Regions from separate parts of the Erwinia papayae genome, predicted to be linked through region 2. Evidence: predicted binding sites of a transcription regulator. Region 2 holds the regulator's gene; each other region holds the start of a gene.
What was found. Region 2 encodes LexA, which represses DNA repair genes until DNA is damaged. Its sites were predicted from a motif close to TNCTGTATGTACATACAGNA; they were not measured.
Positions count from the first base shown of each region.

Region 1: umuD (translesion error-prone DNA polymerase V autoproteolytic subunit) is a predicted target of LexA. The motif match lies at 1,852-1,871, and genes of this name have one in related genera.
Region 3: dinB (DNA polymerase IV) is a predicted target of LexA. The motif match lies at 4,114-4,133, and genes of this name have one in related genera.

Region 1 covers NZ_JBZCHT010000009.1:1,133,679-1,139,814, forward strand. The annotation lists gene AC3RPL_RS10180 (hypothetical protein) at 60-218, opposite strand; gene AC3RPL_RS10185 (plasmid partitioning/stability family protein) at 303-698, opposite strand; gene parM (plasmid segregation protein ParM domain-containing protein) at 702-1,679, opposite strand; gene umuD (translesion error-prone DNA polymerase V autoproteolytic subunit) at 1,882-2,310, shown strand; partial or broken gene AC3RPL_RS10200 (Y-family DNA polymerase) at 2,314-2,541, shown strand; gene AC3RPL_RS10205 (KTSC domain-containing protein) at 3,014-3,238, shown strand; gene AC3RPL_RS10210 (DUF2913 family protein) at 3,313-3,471, shown strand; gene AC3RPL_RS10215 (hypothetical protein) at 3,581-3,775, shown strand; gene AC3RPL_RS10220 (hypothetical protein) at 5,037-5,282, shown strand.
Region 2 covers NZ_JBZCHT010000013.1:20,295-26,430, forward strand. The annotation lists gene AC3RPL_RS16250 (conjugal transfer protein TraF) at 1-255, opposite strand, end outside; gene zur (zinc uptake transcriptional repressor Zur) at 731-1,249, shown strand; gene AC3RPL_RS16260 (CsbD family protein) at 1,351-1,560, opposite strand; gene dinF (MATE family efflux transporter DinF) at 1,793-3,112, opposite strand; gene lexA (transcriptional repressor LexA) at 3,205-3,813, opposite strand; gene AC3RPL_RS16275 (diacylglycerol kinase) at 3,921-4,289, opposite strand; gene plsB (glycerol-3-phosphate 1-O-acyltransferase PlsB) at 4,418-6,136, shown strand, end outside.
Region 3 covers NZ_JBZCHT010000013.1:2,069,722-2,075,857, reverse strand. The annotation lists gene frsA (esterase FrsA) at 1-710, opposite strand, end outside; gene gpt (xanthine phosphoribosyltransferase) at 827-1,285, opposite strand; gene pepD (beta-Ala-His dipeptidase) at 1,539-2,996, shown strand; gene dinB (DNA polymerase IV) at 3,044-4,099, opposite strand; gene dpaA (peptidoglycan meso-diaminopimelic acid protein amidase) at 4,340-5,083, shown strand; gene AC3RPL_RS25845 (class II glutamine amidotransferase) at 5,054-5,821, opposite strand; gene lpcA (D-sedoheptulose 7-phosphate isomerase) at 5,851-6,136, opposite strand, start outside.

The sequences.
Region 1 (6,136 bases), on a different contig from region 2:
CGAGGAAGCGTAGTATCACCACAACCGCAAAAAAAACCGGTCACGCCTGATCTTCATATTCACTCACCCTTACCTTTTGCATCGGTTTTTTCCCCATGTGCCAGTATGACACCACAGGCAAGCATAACTGACCACATCAGTTGCAGCAGAATCTTCAGGAGTAACGGTGGATTGTCTGTAAACAGCAGGGGAACGATGAGCAGGCTACTCCCCAACATGAGATATTCACCAATGTTTTTGCGAGAGGATGGCGACAGATGTTCCGCTCCGGTGACTTTAGAAAAACCAGCTCCGGAGCTGCCTCACTTATTTTCTCCACCAAACATCCTGTGCATATTTTTCCGCACAATCGAAGTCTCTTCCTGAGCGGGCGCAGGTGTGGAATTAACGGTGACAACGCGATGCTCCGCCATGAGCGCTGTCACCACATCCCTGATGTCCGCTTCATCGGGCTTCCAGCCGGTCGTCTGACGTATAAGACTCACCAGCTGGCCCGCCGTCATCGTCCCGTCAAAGAGGTTGGCCAGCAGCACCGGCAGGCGCCGGTCTATCTGATGCAGGGCACAACCGGCCAGCACTGCCGTACGAAGAAAATCCCCGCGCGTGCGCTGAGAAACGGACTCAATCACCTCAAGTCCGAGCGCATCCGTCTCCTCATCAGGATGCATGTACAGCGTGAATTTTCTTCTTTCCGTCACGGATCATTCCTCTTTTTCGAACAGGGCGATTTCACGGGCCAGCGCCAGCTGCGGCTCAGCTATGACAATAATGCGTTCTGACGCCAGATTCCATGCTTTACGCACCGCAGGTTCAATCAGCGCGGCACCGCCGCCCACAAGAAAGACGCGGTTGACGTTACGCCAGCGCGCCAGGTCGGTGACCACACGTGCACCGAGGCTCACGATTTCAGATTCGATGGCATCAACTACCGCACTGACCTGACTGGCCTCATTGATAACCTGGTCCAGAAATGCTGCATCGTGACGCTGCCTGACCACCGCATCTGCCACAAACGGGCTGGTTTCGCTGCCGGCATTGCGCAGGGCCGCCTGCGCCGCGCGCGTCACCATCGATACACCCATTCCCGGATTGCCGTAGATGGCGCTGACGTCTTCAAACTGGCCGACCAGCACGCCAGCGTCCAGGGTGGTGCCACCGAGGTCAATAACCAGCGAGGTTTCCAGCGGGCCGACCTGTAGCCTTGAGAGTTCACTGAACACCGCCGGCAACGACTCCGGCATCACCCTGACGTCGGTAATCCCGAAGGTTTTTCCCCGGTTCAGCGCGATGGGTCGCAGCAGGTTCTGCTTTTTACGGTTGATGTTTTCCTGGTTTTTCTGACAGTTTGCGTCGTAATACTCGCTGACAGGAAGCGTAACGGTCAGACTTACCCTTTGCGGTTCTAAGCCCGAGTTTAGTAACGCGTGATGAACGGCCAGAAGGTTTAAATCCCCGTACTGATATTCCACGTTTGTCGTAGTTACTGCATCCCTGCTGACGTTATCTGCTGTGTACCTGATGCCTCCGACCTGATAGTTGAAGGCTTTGCTGCCACTCAGCCCTTCAACTTTCCAGCCCGTGCGAAACGAGTTGGGTGAGACCAGCGTCCGCAGTTCCTCGCCGTCATACCATGCCAGTTTAACGCTGGTAGACCCGTCGTCACAGGTTATATGTTTCATTTTGCACCTTAGTAGTTACTCAATAAGAGTATACACCCTACTAAAATTCTTAAAAAGAGTCAATTAATATACTCAAAATGAGTATATTAAGTTTAAGGAAAATTTTTCATTGATCATTAGTTTACGCAAATTGCGTATCTTTAATTTTCTGGATTTTTTTGAGATGACAATATACTGTATATAAATACAGTATCGAGGTGATATTTTGAAAATCGTTCCAGTTTCTCCCGCTCCGGATGCACCGCAGTTGCGCATCCCCCTGTTTGCCGAGCCCTGCGCCGCCGGTTTTCCCAGTCCGGCGCAGGATTATATTGAGGCAGTGCTTGACCTGAATGAACTGTGTATCCGCCACCGCAGCGCGACCTATTTTGTGCGCGCTTCAGGAAACAGCATGCTGGATGCAGGCATTCGGGATGGCGACCTGCTGGTCGTGGACAAATCAGAGAAGCCCGTCCATGGCGATATCGTTATTGCCGCCGTTGACGGAGAGTTCACGGTAAAGGTGCTGCATTTAAGGCCGGCACTGGCGCTGTTACCGATGAATCCGTCTTTTCCCACTCTCTATCCGGAACCCGACGCGCTGGAGATTTTTGGCGTGGTGACCTGGTTCCTTCACGCCACGCGGGGGTGATCGATGTTTGCTCTCGTTGACGTCAACAGCTTCTACGCATCGTGTGAAAAGATATTCCGTCCTGATTTAAAAAATGAGCCCGTTATCGTTCTTTCGAATAACGATGGCTGTGTGATAGCCAGAAGCCCGGAGAGCAAAATTTTGGGTATAAAAATGGGCCAGCCTTGGTTCCAGATAAAAACCCAACATTTCCTGCGGCGCATACATGCTTTTTCCAGTAATTATTCGTTGTAGTAAGTTATGTGGAATGCAACATTCGCTGAGTAACTTTGAACAGCACAACTGCTGGCAGAGGTGAACGCAATGCTGATCCCACCTGATGAGCGTGTCCTGTTGCTGGCAGAGCGCTGGCTGAAGCTCTTATCCTACCAGGGACGGGTGCAGGACACACTGACCGCCTGCCGCAGTGCCCCACCATTATTTTGTGTTCTGCAGCCAGCGGCAGCTATGTACACCTGGCTGCATTCATCAGTCCGTAATTAACGGGCATGTATTTTCCGGCTATCAGCAGACTCTGTCCTGGCCTCTGTAACCGGTCCTGCCTGACTCATGGTCCCCGGTTCCGGCATCTCCTTCCCGGACTAAAGCACCCTCAGGTGGGGGGGGCTGGCTACGCAGCCCCCGGCGTGATCCCCCGTTTTTTCAGTGCCGGACGTTTCTGCTACAGTAGACCTCCGGCATTACCGGCATAAGGGACGGTCCCATGAAGCGACACGACATGAATACCACGTTGTTCAGCAGCGCCGGATTTGATCCGACGTCCGGCGTGCTGGAACTGGAATACCGCAACGGCAGCTGCCGCCGCTGGCTGGCCGTACCCGCACGGGTGTATCAGGGGTTCTGCGCCGCCGCTGACCCCGATGCATTTTTTCGCGGCAGCATAGACGGGCGCTACCTGTCGGTGCGTGGTCAGTGCGGCCCGCAGTAAAGCAGGGTAAGGAAGAGAATGAGTCAGGATAATAACCCGGTGGGGCACCTGGCTTGGTGCGGCAGGACCGCCAGGTGAGCACGCCTGCTCAGGAGACGCTGTTTCTGACGCGGTGGCTCGCTGTCGCTGAAAAACAGCGGCGCTTTAGTAAAGAGCTGGCGCCGGACATCCGGTGGCTGCTCCGTGAGGGGCGCGAAAAGGGCGTACACGCTGACCTGCCCGGTAAGCTGTAATACCTCTGGCTTACGGGCAGCGACGCGTTGATGGCACAGAACGACCTGTCCCGCCTGCAGCATGCCCTTCAGGCGCTGCAGATGGCCGGCTGGGTTTACAGGCTGCCTGATGAAGGTCAGTGGCAGGGCCGGCTTTCAGGCGGCCGCCCTCCCCGTCCGTATCACCGGCGACCTGAATGCCCTGGACTCCCTGCTGCAGCGGTCCGGCTGGCGGCGGGAACCGGACGGCAGTGACCCGCTGCTTTATTATCTTATCGCGCAGAGCAGAGAGTGTGAGAACACCACAGGCAGGCTGACTCCGTAAGCCTTTCCTGCTGCTCCCTCACGGCTGCGCTTATCATCTGCGCGCGGGCCGGTCATCATCTTGCAGATACAGATTCCTGTCACATAGCCGCCCGGGCGTGCCGCTCAGGGGATCCACCGCATAATGAAAACAGCACATCTGGCACGATAACCTGACGGATCATTATTTATAACCGGTACTGATGTGTCGCTGTCAGTAAAGTACCTTCATAAACCCTTCGGCGTGGATTCTTCGCCGGACCTGATTGCCTGATGTTTTGAACCGTCTGTATCCAGGTACATCTTTAGTGCTTATCCGGCCCCCCTTCCCGTATGCGGGTTCAGGAACAGGCCGGTTAACCCTGCCCGCACTCTGTATAAATGTGGAACTGTTTTAAACCGTAAGTACCCTTCCGCGGCCTGTTCTGGGGTAAATTTTTAAGGGCCAAATAAAAGTATAAAGCAGGGTGTTCTTTGGCAGTTAATACAGCAGCCGGGAATTGTGCGCATAAAATCAGGCAGATAGCCGGAATTTATCAGTGCGGCGGAAATCTGAAGGATGCAAAGCGCAGTGTCGACCTCGCCCTCCGTGAGCTTGGGTACCTGAACCGGAAACAGCCGGAGTTGCAAATCATCAGCTGGGAACAGCTGCGTTTATCGCTGGCTTTATACCTTAACTGCTGCAGTGATATACGCTGGTTAACCGTCATCAAATACGCCAGAGCAAAAGCAGGTTCACGCCGGGCTGCCGCAGTTCACAACCTGAAAAAAAATCAGCCCGTTACAACCGTAAGCGCCAGTTAAGACCGTATAACGCAGCCATGTTCCCGCATCCACACCCGTTCAGGCGACAGGTGCCTATCAGCGAAAAGAGGATTGCCGCACGTTCTCCACCTTTGTCTGAACCGGCAGGCAGCCAGTTCTTCCGTCCCTGGACGACGGGCAGGGCGTCATTAAACCGCAGGCTGAATGCAGTGATCCCAGGCCTTCTGGTGTAAGGCGTATTTTGTCCCTGGCAGAAAGCACGGGCAGAAACGGAAGGCGGTGTGAACGTGACGCTTAGATAACCGCAGGGATTTCAGTGAGTCAGTATGCCGGCAGCGGACCAGTGAATACCGGAGAGTTGTGCAGTTATGCGTATTTTCCTGCACTGCCAGCGCATGTAATTTACTCAATGGCAATACGCATGAACTATAATCACCAATAAGGCCTGGGTTATACTGGGTCATAACGGGTGTTTTTTCACTGATATATCAGCAGGCAACAATCACGCTCAGGGAAATATGATGGATGACGCAGATTTAGCACATGAAGTTCAGGAGGCACTGATTGCTTCGGCCCTGTCAGCCCGGAAACCCGGTCTGAAGAGTCCGGATGGCAGGTGTATCTGGTGCAGGGATGAAGCGGCCGTGGCGGGTACGGCTTTCTGTTCTGCTGAGTGCGGAGAAGACTACGTCAGAAACGAGCATCAGATGAAACAACGTTATATCCCGTCTAAATACCTGCCGGATAATGCCGGTAATAAATGATTCAGGATCGCGCTACCCGACGTTCTTTTCGTAATTTTATTCCCCTTTTTCAGCTTGCCCGAAACCTTCACCGTCAGCACATCTCCCCCGGCGCGTTCTGAATTTTCGGGACAGTCGGATTATGGGCGTGAAGGTGCCTGCAGCACGTTGATGTTATCCGGCTGGACCGGTTCCGGCCTGATGGGGAGGCTGCCTGCGCACTCAGCGCAACGGTGTCAGACGCTGGTGTCAGGTCTTCTGCTCTACCCGCCACGGGGGAAGCCTTCAGGCGTCCGGCATCTTTCCTTTAACCGGACACGTCTGACCTGGCGGGGAGCACGCATGTAATGACCGGATCGCCGGAGGGGGAGTATATTGCATCAGCTGCCGGTGAATACAGCTGGCTGCTGATGTTATCCACAAAAATGGTGGATAATTTATGTACAACTCTCTGCAGGCGGCATCAGGCTTGACATCGAGCCTTTGCCGGACAGCAGGTAAGACCCCGGCCGGTAGTGGCCGCGAACAATAAGTCCCTTGTTCCCGCCACTGAGTATACAGCCACAAGCGGCATGTCAGAACGCTTACCGCACCTGGTGCAACATCAGGCAGCAGCCGGCGAGTCTGCCGTATCCCGGCCTTAATCCCCGAGCCACGAGGGTTTTCGGCAAACGGAGCCGGTGACAGCCTGCTGCCGGTCCTGCCTGCTTCATTGCGAAAACATCCGGCTTTCCGGTGAATCGTGAATTTTCACCGGTATCCTTTTCAGAAAAAGCATGTCAGGACAGCACGCTTCTGAAGATAACCGAAGTAGGAAGCGGCCAGTTTTTTTCCTGATGACTGTGCGCATTTCAGGATGGCCGGGAGTTTTTTCA
Region 2 (6,136 bases):
CTTATCCGTTAGCTGAGCACCTACCGCAGGAAAAATAATGCTGACATCATCTTCAGGTTTCGCTTTGGTCATCAGCGCCGGGTTCGCCAGCACCGCAGTACCATATGTTGAAGAGGCCACACCCGTGCCGCCCATGGCATCATTACGCGCATCGTAATAATTGCCCGCAGCCAGCGCACTGAGGGGAGCAAAAAAGAGAACCGGCCAGACAACAGGACGAACAGACCTGCTTAACGTACTGTATTTTTTTGCCATTTTACTTTAAACCCGTCCAGAGAAGGAATAAGTGCTCAGCGGAGGCCTGCACAGGAGACTGCCTGTATTTTGAACACAAAGGCAGCAATTCATTGCTGTGAATTAAGTAAGAATGCAGTGGTTTATCTGCTTATTGTTGTTTTATTTATCTGTTAACAGAGAGGCGAGTCAGCCATAACAACAAAGCCTGCCACGCAGGTAATCGCCTCAGATAATTAACAAAAGGTAGTCAGGATGGTCTCAGGCTGCAAATTACATTAGCAACGTTTTACAGAAATCATATGGCACTGAATTACCCGCGCCGACACATTAACAAAATTTCACCATCAACACATAACGCAAATACCCTGCATTTCTGTTGTTTAATCGGAGGGTTAGTTTTAATCAGGTGGCTTAAGATGGCCCGATGGCGGGCATTCGGTGTTTCACAGTGGGCGTGATAACATAACATTCCGATCTGGCCTGGGGGAAAACCATGAACATCAGTAGTGCTGAAAAAATCCTGGCGCAGGCAGAGACACTCTGCCAGCAACGCAATGTCAGGCTCACTCCTCAACGCCTGGAGGTACTGCGTCTGATGTGCCAGCATCAGGGGGCGATTAGCGCTTATGACCTGCTCGATTTGCTCCGCGCCAGTGAACCGCAGGCAAAACCGCCCACCGTCTATCGTGCGTTGGATTTTCTTCTGGAGCAGGGATTTGTGCATCGGGTTGAATCCACTAACAGCTATGTGGTTTGCCATCATTTTGAGCAGCCATCCCACACCTCTGCCATGTTGATTTGCGATCGCTGTGGTGCCGTGGCGGAGCAACATGCCGATGGTGTCGAAAAAATCCTCAAGTCGCTGGCCCTGCCTTCAGGATTTATTCTGACCAACAGTGTTATCGAGGCGCATGGGTTGTGTCGGGAATGCGTGGAGGTGGAAGCCTGCACCCATCAGGATGTGTGTCAGCATGATCATACGGTAACCAGCCGCAAGCGTGGACGTCAGTAGCTTTCATACTGGTAATAATAACCAGCTGGAGTGGGTGGGGACGGAGCGGAACGATGAGGGCGGCACCTTCCCTGTGCCGTTGATGAGAGAGTCAGACTATTTCAGAAGCGGTGGTTATTATGGCTTTCCCAGTCGCTAACCTCTTTCTCTGCCTGGTCTTTCGCATAGCCATAGCGTTCCTGAATTTTTCCCACAAGCTGATCGCGTTTACCTTCCACAACCGTCATATCGTCGTCAGTCAGCTTGCCCCATTTCTCTTTCACTTTACCTTTAATCTGTTTCCAGTTACCGCTGGCTTCATCTTTATTCATGGCATTATTCCTTCAATCAGATCTTAACGGATTTAGTGATATCGTCCCAGCAAAACGCTTAACAACAAAATGAAACGCTACAAAAATGCTGAACTTATGGTTAATTCTAGCTGGAATCTGGCAAACTTCCTGCGCAAAACTTCCGGAGGAATAACCTGAAAAATAAATTGGGGAAAAAATCATGAAAATAAAAGACTTGCATCAGTGCCGCATAGGGTAACAAGATATGTCATCAGGCAAACCAGCTGCTGTTCTGCCAGTGTCGTCGCCAGATTAGCCATAACGTCAGACCACGTAAAAGCAGGAAAACCGTTACCGCCAGCCACAGACCATGATTTCCCAGCAGCGGTACACTAAACAGCGTCAGACCGAAGCCAGCCGCTGCCACCACCATACCGTTACGCATCTCTCTGGCTCGTGTTGCCCCAATAAACATGCCATCAAGCAGATAGCACCAGACACCGCAAACAGGCATTAATATTTGCCAGAACAGGTAAGCATCTGCCTGCTGCCGCAATTCAGCAATTGAAGTCAGTAAAGCCACAATATGCGGGCCGGCAATGGCATATATCAGCGAAAAAAATAGCGCCACCAGTCCTGCCTGACGGCAGGCTGCATGCCATACACGCAGCAGATCCTTGCCGTCGCGGGCACCATATGCCTCACCCGAACAGGCCTCGACGGCGTAAGCAAATCCGTCCAGTGCATAGGCGGTAAAGGTCAGGAACATCAGCAGTACGGCGTTGACCGCCACCACCTCACTACCGAGGCGTGCCCCAAGAATGGTCATTGACAGAAAACACAGTTGAAGCATCAGCGAGCGCAGCATAATGTCACGATTCAGCCGCAGTAGCCGTGACAGATCGCCCTGCCATGCTGTCAGTAACATAGCCAGTGTGATGCCACGTAACCGGATCACCCGCCCTGCCATGTATAACCCGATTATCAGTGAGCAGTATTCAGCAATCACGGTTGCCATAGCAGCCCCCTGCACCCCCCACTTCAGGCCGATAACCAGCCACACATCCAGTACGATATTGACCAGGTTTCCCACCACCAGCAGGATAACCGGAGCACGGGCATACTGTACGCCCAGCAGCCAGCCCAACAGCACCAGGTTGGCGAGGGTGGCAGGGGCGCTCAGCCAGCGAATATTCAGGAACTGCACGGCCTGATGCAATACCGCAGGGTCGCCACCGATAACCGTCAGGGCAAGATGATTAAGCGGTGATTTGAACAGGATCAGGATGGTTCCGGCCATCAGCGCGATAAGTAGCGGCTGAATCAGCGCACGAGCCAGCACAGTTTTATCTCTCGCGCCAAACGCCTGAGCTGTCAGTCCGGTGGTACTCATCCGCAGAAAAAGAAACAACATAAACAGAAAGCTGGTAATGGTGGTGCCGACGGCCACACCGCCAAGATAGCTGGAATTATCAAGGTGGCCTGTCACAGCGGTATCAACCAGACCCAGCAGCGGCACGCTGACATTGGAAAGGATCATCGGCAATGCCAGCCGCCAGAGGTGCTTATCAGAGGAGCTGAATAATCGCATCATCGCCCACTGCGTAACGGATTCACCATTCAGCCCTCACTCCAGACGGAACGGTGACCAGTCAAGCTGCATGATTATTGTTGCGCGAGGCATTACAACCAGTTGCCGTTACGGATGACGCCCACTGCCAGACCTTCGATGGACAGGCTTTGCTTATTAAGATCGACAACAATCGGTTGGAATTCGTTATTTTCCGGCAAAAGATGGACCACGTTGCCCTGTTTTTTCAGACGCTTGACGGTAACTTCATCGTCAATCCGTGCCACCACAACCTGGCCGTTACGCACATCCTGCGTTTTATGTACCGCCAGCAGATCGCCATCCATAATACCGATATCTTTCATCGACATACCGCTGACACGCAGGAGAAAATCCGCCCCCGGTTTAAACAGGCCAGGATCAACCTGATAGTGCCCTTCAATATGCTGTTCGGCTAACAGCGGCTCACCGGCGGCCACACGGCCTATCAGTGGCAGACCTTCTTCTTCTTCCATCATCAAACGGATTCCCCGTGAGGCTCCGGAGACAATTTCAATCACGCCTTTACGCGCCAGAGCCTTGAGGTGTTCTTCCGCCGCATTGGGGGAGCGGAAACCAAGCCGGGTGGCAATTTCTGCCCGCGTGGGTGGCATGCCGGTCTGGTTAATGTGATCACGTATCAGGTCATAAACCTGTTGCTGCCTTGCCGTTAATGCTTTCATCCCGCCCCCTGGTTGTTTATACAGTCGACTGTGATTATATACAGGTATTTGCGCGTTGGAAACCAAAATTCAGGCAAAAAACAGTCATTTGTCAGATTATGCGAGCGCTAACGAAAATAGCTGACTAACAAGGTGACCCAGACGAAAATCGCCAGCATGATAGCCAGCAACACTGCGGCGGAGCCCATATCCTTGGCCCGGCCAGATAGCAGATGGAAGTTGCTGCCCGTCCGATCCACCACGGCTTCAATCGCGCTGTTGATCATCTCAACGATCATCACCAGCACGACAGAGCCTATCAGTAAAACACGCGTGACGGCGTCGACGTTCAGCCAGCAGGCAACGATAACCGCCACGACAGCCACTACGGCCTCCTGACGAAAAGCAGCCTCGTTCTGCCATGCGGCGCGAAGACCTTTCCATGAGTAGCCTGCTGCTTTTATGATGCGGGTCAATCCGCTGACACGGTTTGCCATAGGGGTAAAACCTTTATGTGATAATGACGTCATTAACTGGAGATAGCACATTTTGTAACACCAAAGATCTCAATGGCGCTTTCTGGTATGCTTGCGGCGTTTTGCTAACAAGAGGCTTCATATTGTCTATGTCAGGTTGGCGTAAGTTTTATTATAACATACTGAATTTACCGGTTAAATTTCTGGTAAAGAGTAAAGCAATCCCTGCTGAGCCGATTGCTGAACTGGGGCTGGACACCTCACGTCCTATTATGTATGTGCTGCCATACGATTCAAAGGCCGATCTACTGGCCCTGCGCGAGCAGTGCCGCAAGCAGGAACTCCCCGACCCGCTGGAACCTCTGGAAATCGATGGTACGGTACTGCCACGCCACGTATTTATTCATGATGGTCCCCGCGTATTCCCCTACTTTGTACCAAATCTTGAATCGGTGAAGCTGTTTCACGATTATCTGGATTTACACCGCAGTAACCCGCGTCTTGACGTGCAAATGGTGCCTGTTTCGGTGATGTTTGGCCGGGCGCCGGGCCGTGAAGTCCAGGGTGAAGAACAGCCCCATTTGCGGGTGCTGAACGGCATTCAGAAATTTTTTGCCGTACTCTGGCTGGGCCGGGACAGCTTTGTGCGTTTTTCTCCCATTGTCTCTTTGCGCCGGATGGCCACGGAGCACGGCACCGACAAAACTATTGCCCAGAAGCTGGCAAGAGTCGCGAGTATGCACTTCGCCCGCCAGCGACTGGCCGCCATCGGGCCTCGTCTGCCCGTACGTCAGGATTTATTCAACAAGCTGTTGCAGTCCAAAGCGATTGCTAAAGCAATAGAAGATGAAGCGCGCAGTAAAAAAATCTCCCGCGAGAAAGCACAGCAAAATGCCGTCGAACTGATGGAAGAGATCGCGGCCGATTTTTCTTATGAAGCTATCCGCCTGACCGACCGTGTGATGGGCTGGCTGTGGAGCAAGCTCTATCAGGGCATTAACGTCAACGGCGGTGAACGCGTGCTTCAGCTGGCGCAGGACGGACATGAAATCGTCTACGTCCCCTGCCACCGCAGCCACATGGATTATCTGCTGCTCTCCTACGTGCTCTATCATCAGGGACTGGTGCCGCCGCACATTGCCGCCGGGATCAACCTTAACTTCTGGCCCGCCGGGCCCATTTTCCGCCGCCTTGGTGCTTTCTTTATTCGCCGCACCTTCAAGGGTAATAAGCTCTATTCCACCGTATTTCGCGAATATCTCGGCGAACTGTTTACCCGTGGCTATTCCGTTGAATACTTCGTTGAAGGCGGGCGCTCCCGCACTGGCCGCCTGTTGGATCCAAAAACCGGCACGCTGTCGATGACTATCCAGGCCATGCTTCGTGGGGGTAATCGTCCTATTACCCTGGTGCCGATTTATATTGGTTATGAGCATGTGATGGAGGTGGGAACCTACGCCAAAGAGCTGCGTGGTGCGACCAAGGAGAAAGAAGGCTTTGTGCAGATGGTGCACGGCTTGCGTAAGTTGCGCAATCTCGGCCAGGGCTATGTCAACTTCGGTGAACCTCTGCCGCTGGTAAGTTATCTGAACAAGCATGTTCCGGAATGGCGTGAGGCCATTGACCCGCTGGAGTCACAACGTCCGGCGTGGCTGACGCCAGCGGTAAACGATATCGCTCAGCGGGTGATGGTGCGGATCAACAATGCCGGGGCAGCCAACGCCATGAACCTGTGTGTAACGGCACTGCTCTCTTCACGTCAGCGCTCACTGACCCGCGAGCAGATGATCGATCAATTAAGCTGCTATACCCAGCTGATGCGCAATGTGCCTTATTCGCCAGATGCAACGGTGCCAGAGATGACGCCA
Region 3 (6,136 bases), 2.0 Mb from region 2:
GCGGAAAACCCGATGGAAGGCATATCAATGGTCAGCAATGCGATACCACGCGGGGCCAGATAGCGTTGAAACAGGCGATAGTGGTCGGTCTGCAAAGTATCCAGACTGCCGCAAAGTAGCACGGTGGGATAGGGTGGGCTGGCAGTGGCAGGCATATGCAGGAAACCGCACACCGGACCACCGCCGGGCAAGGCAAACTCCAGCTTTTTGAGCTCACCCGAAAGCCGCGAGGTTGCCTGCTCAAATGCCCGGTTGGCCATCAGCTGCGCCTGTCCGGCCAGTTCGTCACCACTCAGATGGGGATAACCAGCAATGCTGAACAGATACGCCGCCTGCAACCAGTGGTTTCCTGCCAGCCTGTCATCTTCTTCCGCTGCCGCCCGGTCCTGCCACAGCGCCGCCTGTTTTGACCATTCATAAATCCAGTTGCCGCCCCGGTAACCCATCACGGTATCCAGCAGCCGATCGTCAGTGCGTTCTGCCTGGCTGACGGCGATGCGGGACAGCACCTCCTCCGTTTCCAGCGGTGCTACTCCGCGCCAGGCCCACAGCAGGCGGTTGATTGTCCGATACCAGCCGGTGTGACTTTCACCTTCCAGCGCAGAACAAAGCTCCGATTGATGGCGATTGAGACGACGAACCAGGGATGAGGTTTCAGGATGCCTGAATCGCGGTTTGAATAACTCTTCGCTCAGGTTTTTGTTGGTCATGGGGGCAATTCTCCGGCGCAGTGAGTGCCGGGTAGTCTAGCCTGGCTGCCGGTGGGCTGCGAACCGTAAAAAGCACAACGCCCGGCTGAACCGGGCGTTGCAATGATACAGGTCAATCAGCCTTTCACAATCGGCGGAATGTAAACCACGCCCATATCCCAGGGCTGTTCAATCCAGGTATTCTGCGGAATATCAACCACATAATCATCAACCAGCGGGCGACCAGCCGGTTTGGCGAAAATGGTGACAAAACGCGCCTTAGGATACATGTCACGGATAGCCTGCGCGGTGCCGCCGGTATCCACCAGGTCGTCAATGACGATAAAGCCTTCGCCGTCACCTTCAGCACGTTTCAGCACTTTCATTTCGCGCTGATTATCGTGATCGTAGCTGGATATGCACACGGTATCGACATAAGGGATGCACAGCTCACGCGCCAGTAAGGAAGCAGGAACCAGTCCACCACGGCTGACCGCGATGATACCTTTCCACTGTTCGACAGGAAGCAGGCGCTGAGCCAGTTTGCGGGCATGAATTTGCAGCATATCCCAGGTGACGACGTATTTTTCACTCATATAAAAGAAGTCCCGGCCAGGCTGACTGGCTTAAAAATGTACCAGGAGAGGGGTTGCGCAGGATTATAAAGATCCGTGCCACTAAAAACCAGCACCGGGCTGGCTTTTCCCCTTCATCAGATAAGCATCACGGTGGAAACGATGATATTCTCCTTCGCAACCGGTCAGATCTGCTGACGGAAACCCGCTTACTGGCCCATATTCACCCTGCACCGTTGCCTTATCCTGATGGTGCCGACACAGGAGATTTGTCGTGTCTGAATTGTCTCAACTGTCACCCCAGCCGCTGTGGGATCTTTTCGCTAAAATCTGCTCCATCCCGCACCCCTCATACCATGAAGAACAGCTGGCACAGTACATTTTGTCTTGGGCTGCACAGCAGGGCTTTGCCACCGACCGCGATGCGGTGGGCAATATTCTGATCCGCAAACCGGCGACGCCCGGGCTGGAAAATCTTAAGCCGGTCGTCCTCCAGGCGCACCTCGACATGGTGCCGCAAAATAACAGCGACACCGTGCATGACTTTACCAAAGATCCCATCCGCCCGTGGATTGACGGTGAATGGGTGAAAGCGCGGGGGACCACACTGGGCGCAGACAACGGTATTGGCCTGGCTTCTGCGCTTGCCGTACTCAGTGACAAATCAGTAGAGCACGGTCCGCTGGAAGTGCTGCTGACCATGACGGAAGAAACCGGTATGGTGGGCGCTTTTGGTCTGCAACCCAACTGGTTGCAGGCAGAGATCCTGATTAATACCGATTCTGAAGAAGAGGGGGAAATTTACATGGGCTGCGCAGGCGGCATCGATTTCACCAGCAGGTTGCCGCTCCATCGGGAAGCCCTACCGTCAGACTTTGTCCCTCTTAAGCTTGTCCTGAAAGGTCTGAAAGGTGGACATTCCGGTGCGGATATTCATGTCGGCCTGGGCAATGCCAACAAATTGCTATCCCGTTTCCTGTATGCTCATGCCAGAGAGCTTGACCTGCGCCTGATCGACTTCACCGGCGGCACATTGCGCAACGCGATTCCTCGCGAGGCCTTTGCCACTCTGGCCGTGGCGGCAACCCGGGTTGATGACCTGAAAAGCCTCGCGCTCAGCTACCTCACCACCCTGCAAAACGAGCTGGGGTTAAAAGAGAAGAACATCAGCGTGGTGGTGGAGAACGTCGCCGCAGCACAACAGGCGCTGACCAGCAGCCGCCGCGATACCTTTATCGCACTCCTGAACAGCACGCCTGACGGTGTTATCCGTAACTCTGACGTTATGAAAGGCGTGGTGGAGACCTCACTGAACGTCGGCGTGGTGGCGATGAGTGAAAACGAGGCAAAAATCAACTGTCTGGTTCGCTCACTGATCGACAGCGGTAAGGATTACGTGGTGGAGATGCTCACCGCGCTGGGCGACCTGGCTGGCGCACAAACCGTGGCGAAAGGCAGCTACCCTGGCTGGCAGCCCGATGCGAACTCTCCGGTGATGGCCGTGGTGGCAGAAACCTACAAAAAGCTGTTCAACAAAGCGCCCAATATTCAGGTCATTCATGCAGGCTTGGAGTGTGGGTTGTTTAAAAAACCCTATCCGGAGATGGATATGGTGTCGATTGGCCCGACCATCACCGGTCCGCACTCGCCGGATGAGCAGGTTCATATCGGTAGCGTGGGGCTGTACTGGCAATTGCTGACCGCCCTGCTGAAAGCCATTCCCGCGAAATAACCTCACCCTGCGTTTAAGCATTCGGGGCCGTCAGTATGGCGGCCCTTCTACAATCCCAGTAACAGCTGACGTTCCAGCTGTGGGTCCACCAGCATCACATGCAGCCCGACCAGCCTGACTCCCCGGCCCGCCCGACGTTCATCCCAGCTTTGCTTCGCCACCGCGATAAAATCCTCTTTGTTCAGCACCGGCCACAGATGCTCCTGAGTGGTTTGCTGAAAATCATCAAACTTCAGCTTTACCCCCTGGCGTGCTATCAGCCGGTCAGGCCTGATTTTCGTCAGACGACGCTCCAGCTCCTCATAGAGGAAATCAATGATTGTCAGGCACTGCTCCCACTGATGAATATCTTCTGAGAGCGTACGCTCCACGCCCAGCGACTTACGCAACCGGTCAGTCACCACTTCACGTTGATCAATGCCGTGACATCGCTCCCACAATATGCGGCCAAACTTGCCAAATCGCTTTAACAACAGCGCGAGATCGCCGTTCTGCACATCGCCACAGGTCAGCAGCCCCAGCTCTTCCAGCTTTTTTGCCGTCACTTTGCCCACGCCGGGAATTTTTGCCAGCGGCAGCGTGAGTAGCATCCCTGGCATCTCTGCGGGAGTGATCACAAACTGCCCGTTGGGCTTGTTAAGATCTGAGGCGATTTTGGCGAGAAATTTTACCGGCGCGATACCGGCCGAGGCCGTCAGATTGAGTTCACGAGAAATCGTCTGCCGAATTTCCTGCGCAATAAGGGTGGCCGAACCGTGGCAGTGAGGGCTGTCAGTGACATCCAGATAGGCTTCATCCATCGAGAGCGGCTCGATCAGCGCGGTGTAGCGGGAAAAAATTTCACGGATATGGCTGCTGGCTTCTTTATAGGCATCGAAGCGCCCGGCTATCACTTTCAGATGCGGACAGAGTTTCAACGCCATCGCAGTGGACATCGCGCTGTGTACGCCAAACTTGCGTGCCGGATAATTAGCGGTGCTGATCACCCCGCGTTTCAGATGACTGCCGCCGATAGCAATGGGAATATCGCGCAGACTGGGGTCGTCACGCATTTCCACTGCGGCAAAAAAGCAGTCCATATCAACGTGAATAATCTTACGCATATACCCTCCGCAATAACTGTATAAGTATACAGTTAAAATGCGTTATAGCAACCATCGCTTTGCCCGGCAAAGCGCAGCGGCTGAGGGCTGAGCCGAGTTTTCTTTCTTTTTTTCCGCTCTGCTCTCTTGCTAAAAAAACAGACAGTGCTAATGTGGCGCTGCGCTAACGGAATATTCCGAAACTGTACGCTGTAACGTCTGCGGACGTCGTATCCACCCCCTACGATCAAGGGAACCAGAATGGGCAAAATCGCACTGCTGTTTGCGATGTTTTTTCTGCCAACCGTTGTATTTGCCAGTGCCCCCGTCGCACAGGTCACTCCGCTGGCACCGGTAAGCAAAGAGTTAAAGAAGCAACTTCTCGGCACTCCTGTTTACATTCAGATATTTAAGGAAGAGCGCCTGCTTGAGCTCTACGGCAAAATTGGCAGCGAATATCGCCTGCTCGACAGTTACCGTATCTGTAATTTTTCAGGTGGACTGGGGCCAAAACGCCGTCAGGGTGATTTTAAAAGCCCGGAAGGGTTTTACAGCGTGGGCCTTTCGCAACTGAAACCCGACAGTCGCTTCTATCGCGCCATCAACGTCGGCTTCCCCAACGAATATGACCGTCAGCAGGGATATGAAGGGAAATACCTGATGATCCACGGCAGCTGCGTGTCGATTGGCTGTTACGCCATGACCGACAGCAATATTGACGATATTTATCATTATGTGGAAGCGGCGCTGCGTAACGGCCAGCCTCGGGTGGAGGTAAGCATCTATCCGTTCCGTATGACTGACAGTAATCTGCAACGCCATCGTTATTCGGTGTACTACAGCTTCTGGCAACAGCTGCAACCGGGCTATGCCGAATTCGTGCAGAATCACCAGCCACCTGCCGTCAGCGTTAACGCGGGCCGCTATGTGCTGAACAGCGCGCTGCTTAACAGCAAAATGAACAGCGGTAACGGCTCAGCGCTGGCGCTCTCCGAGACAAAATAACGCCCAGTCACCTGGCTCAATTTTGTGCCAGGTTTCATTGCCGGTCAGCGGCTGGGTGGCTATCACTGTGACCACATCGTCTGGTGTGGTCTGTTTCTGAAAATCAATCTCCACATCCTGATCCAGCAGCGTTGCTTTACCAAACGGTGCCCGTCGGGTTATCCAGAACAGGTTGGTGGAACAGAACGCCATCAGATAACGACCATCTGACAGCAGCATATTGAACACGCCCTTTTTTCGCAGTTCCGTCGCCAGTTGCGCAATATAGCGAAAGACAGCAGGCCAGTTGCCCGGCGTGCGTGGGTAGCGAGACGTCAGCTGATGCAACAGCCAGCAAAAGGCCTTTTCGCTGTCCGTTTCGCCAACCGGACGAAACGGACCGGTATCCAGCGAACGGTAGCCGGTCAGCTGGCCGTTATGGGCATAGGTCCAGTGACGTCCCCACAGCTCGCGGGTAAAAGGATGGGTGTTTTCCAGCGACACTTCGCCCCGGTTTGCCTGGCGTATATGCGCCACGACCGAGCAGGATTTAATCGGATACTCCTGCACCAGTCGGGCAATGGGCGAATTAAAACTGGGCTGAGGATCTTTGAATGTGCGACAGCCTTTTCCTTCGTAAAAAGTAATCCCCCAACCGTCTTTATGCGGACCGGTTCCCCCACCCCGCTGAACCAGCCCGGTAAAGCTGAAACAGATGTCGGTTGGGACATTCGCGCTCATCCCGAGCAGTTCACACATACAATGACCTCGTCAAAGGGTAAGACAAATCAGGCCGCCATCTCTTTTTCAATCAGCAGGATCAGGATATGAATAACCTTGATGTGAATTTCCTGAATACGGTCAGCATAACCGAAATGCGGCACTCGAATTTCCACATCGGCCATGCCGTCCATTTTGCCGCCGTCTTTACCGGTGAGTGTGATCACCTTCATTCCCTGAGCGCGGGCTGCTTCAATGGCTTTGATCACGTTCGCGGAGTTGCCGGAGGTGGAAATACCTAACAAAACATCGCCCGACTTTCCCACCGCTTCCAGATAACGTGAGAAGACATAG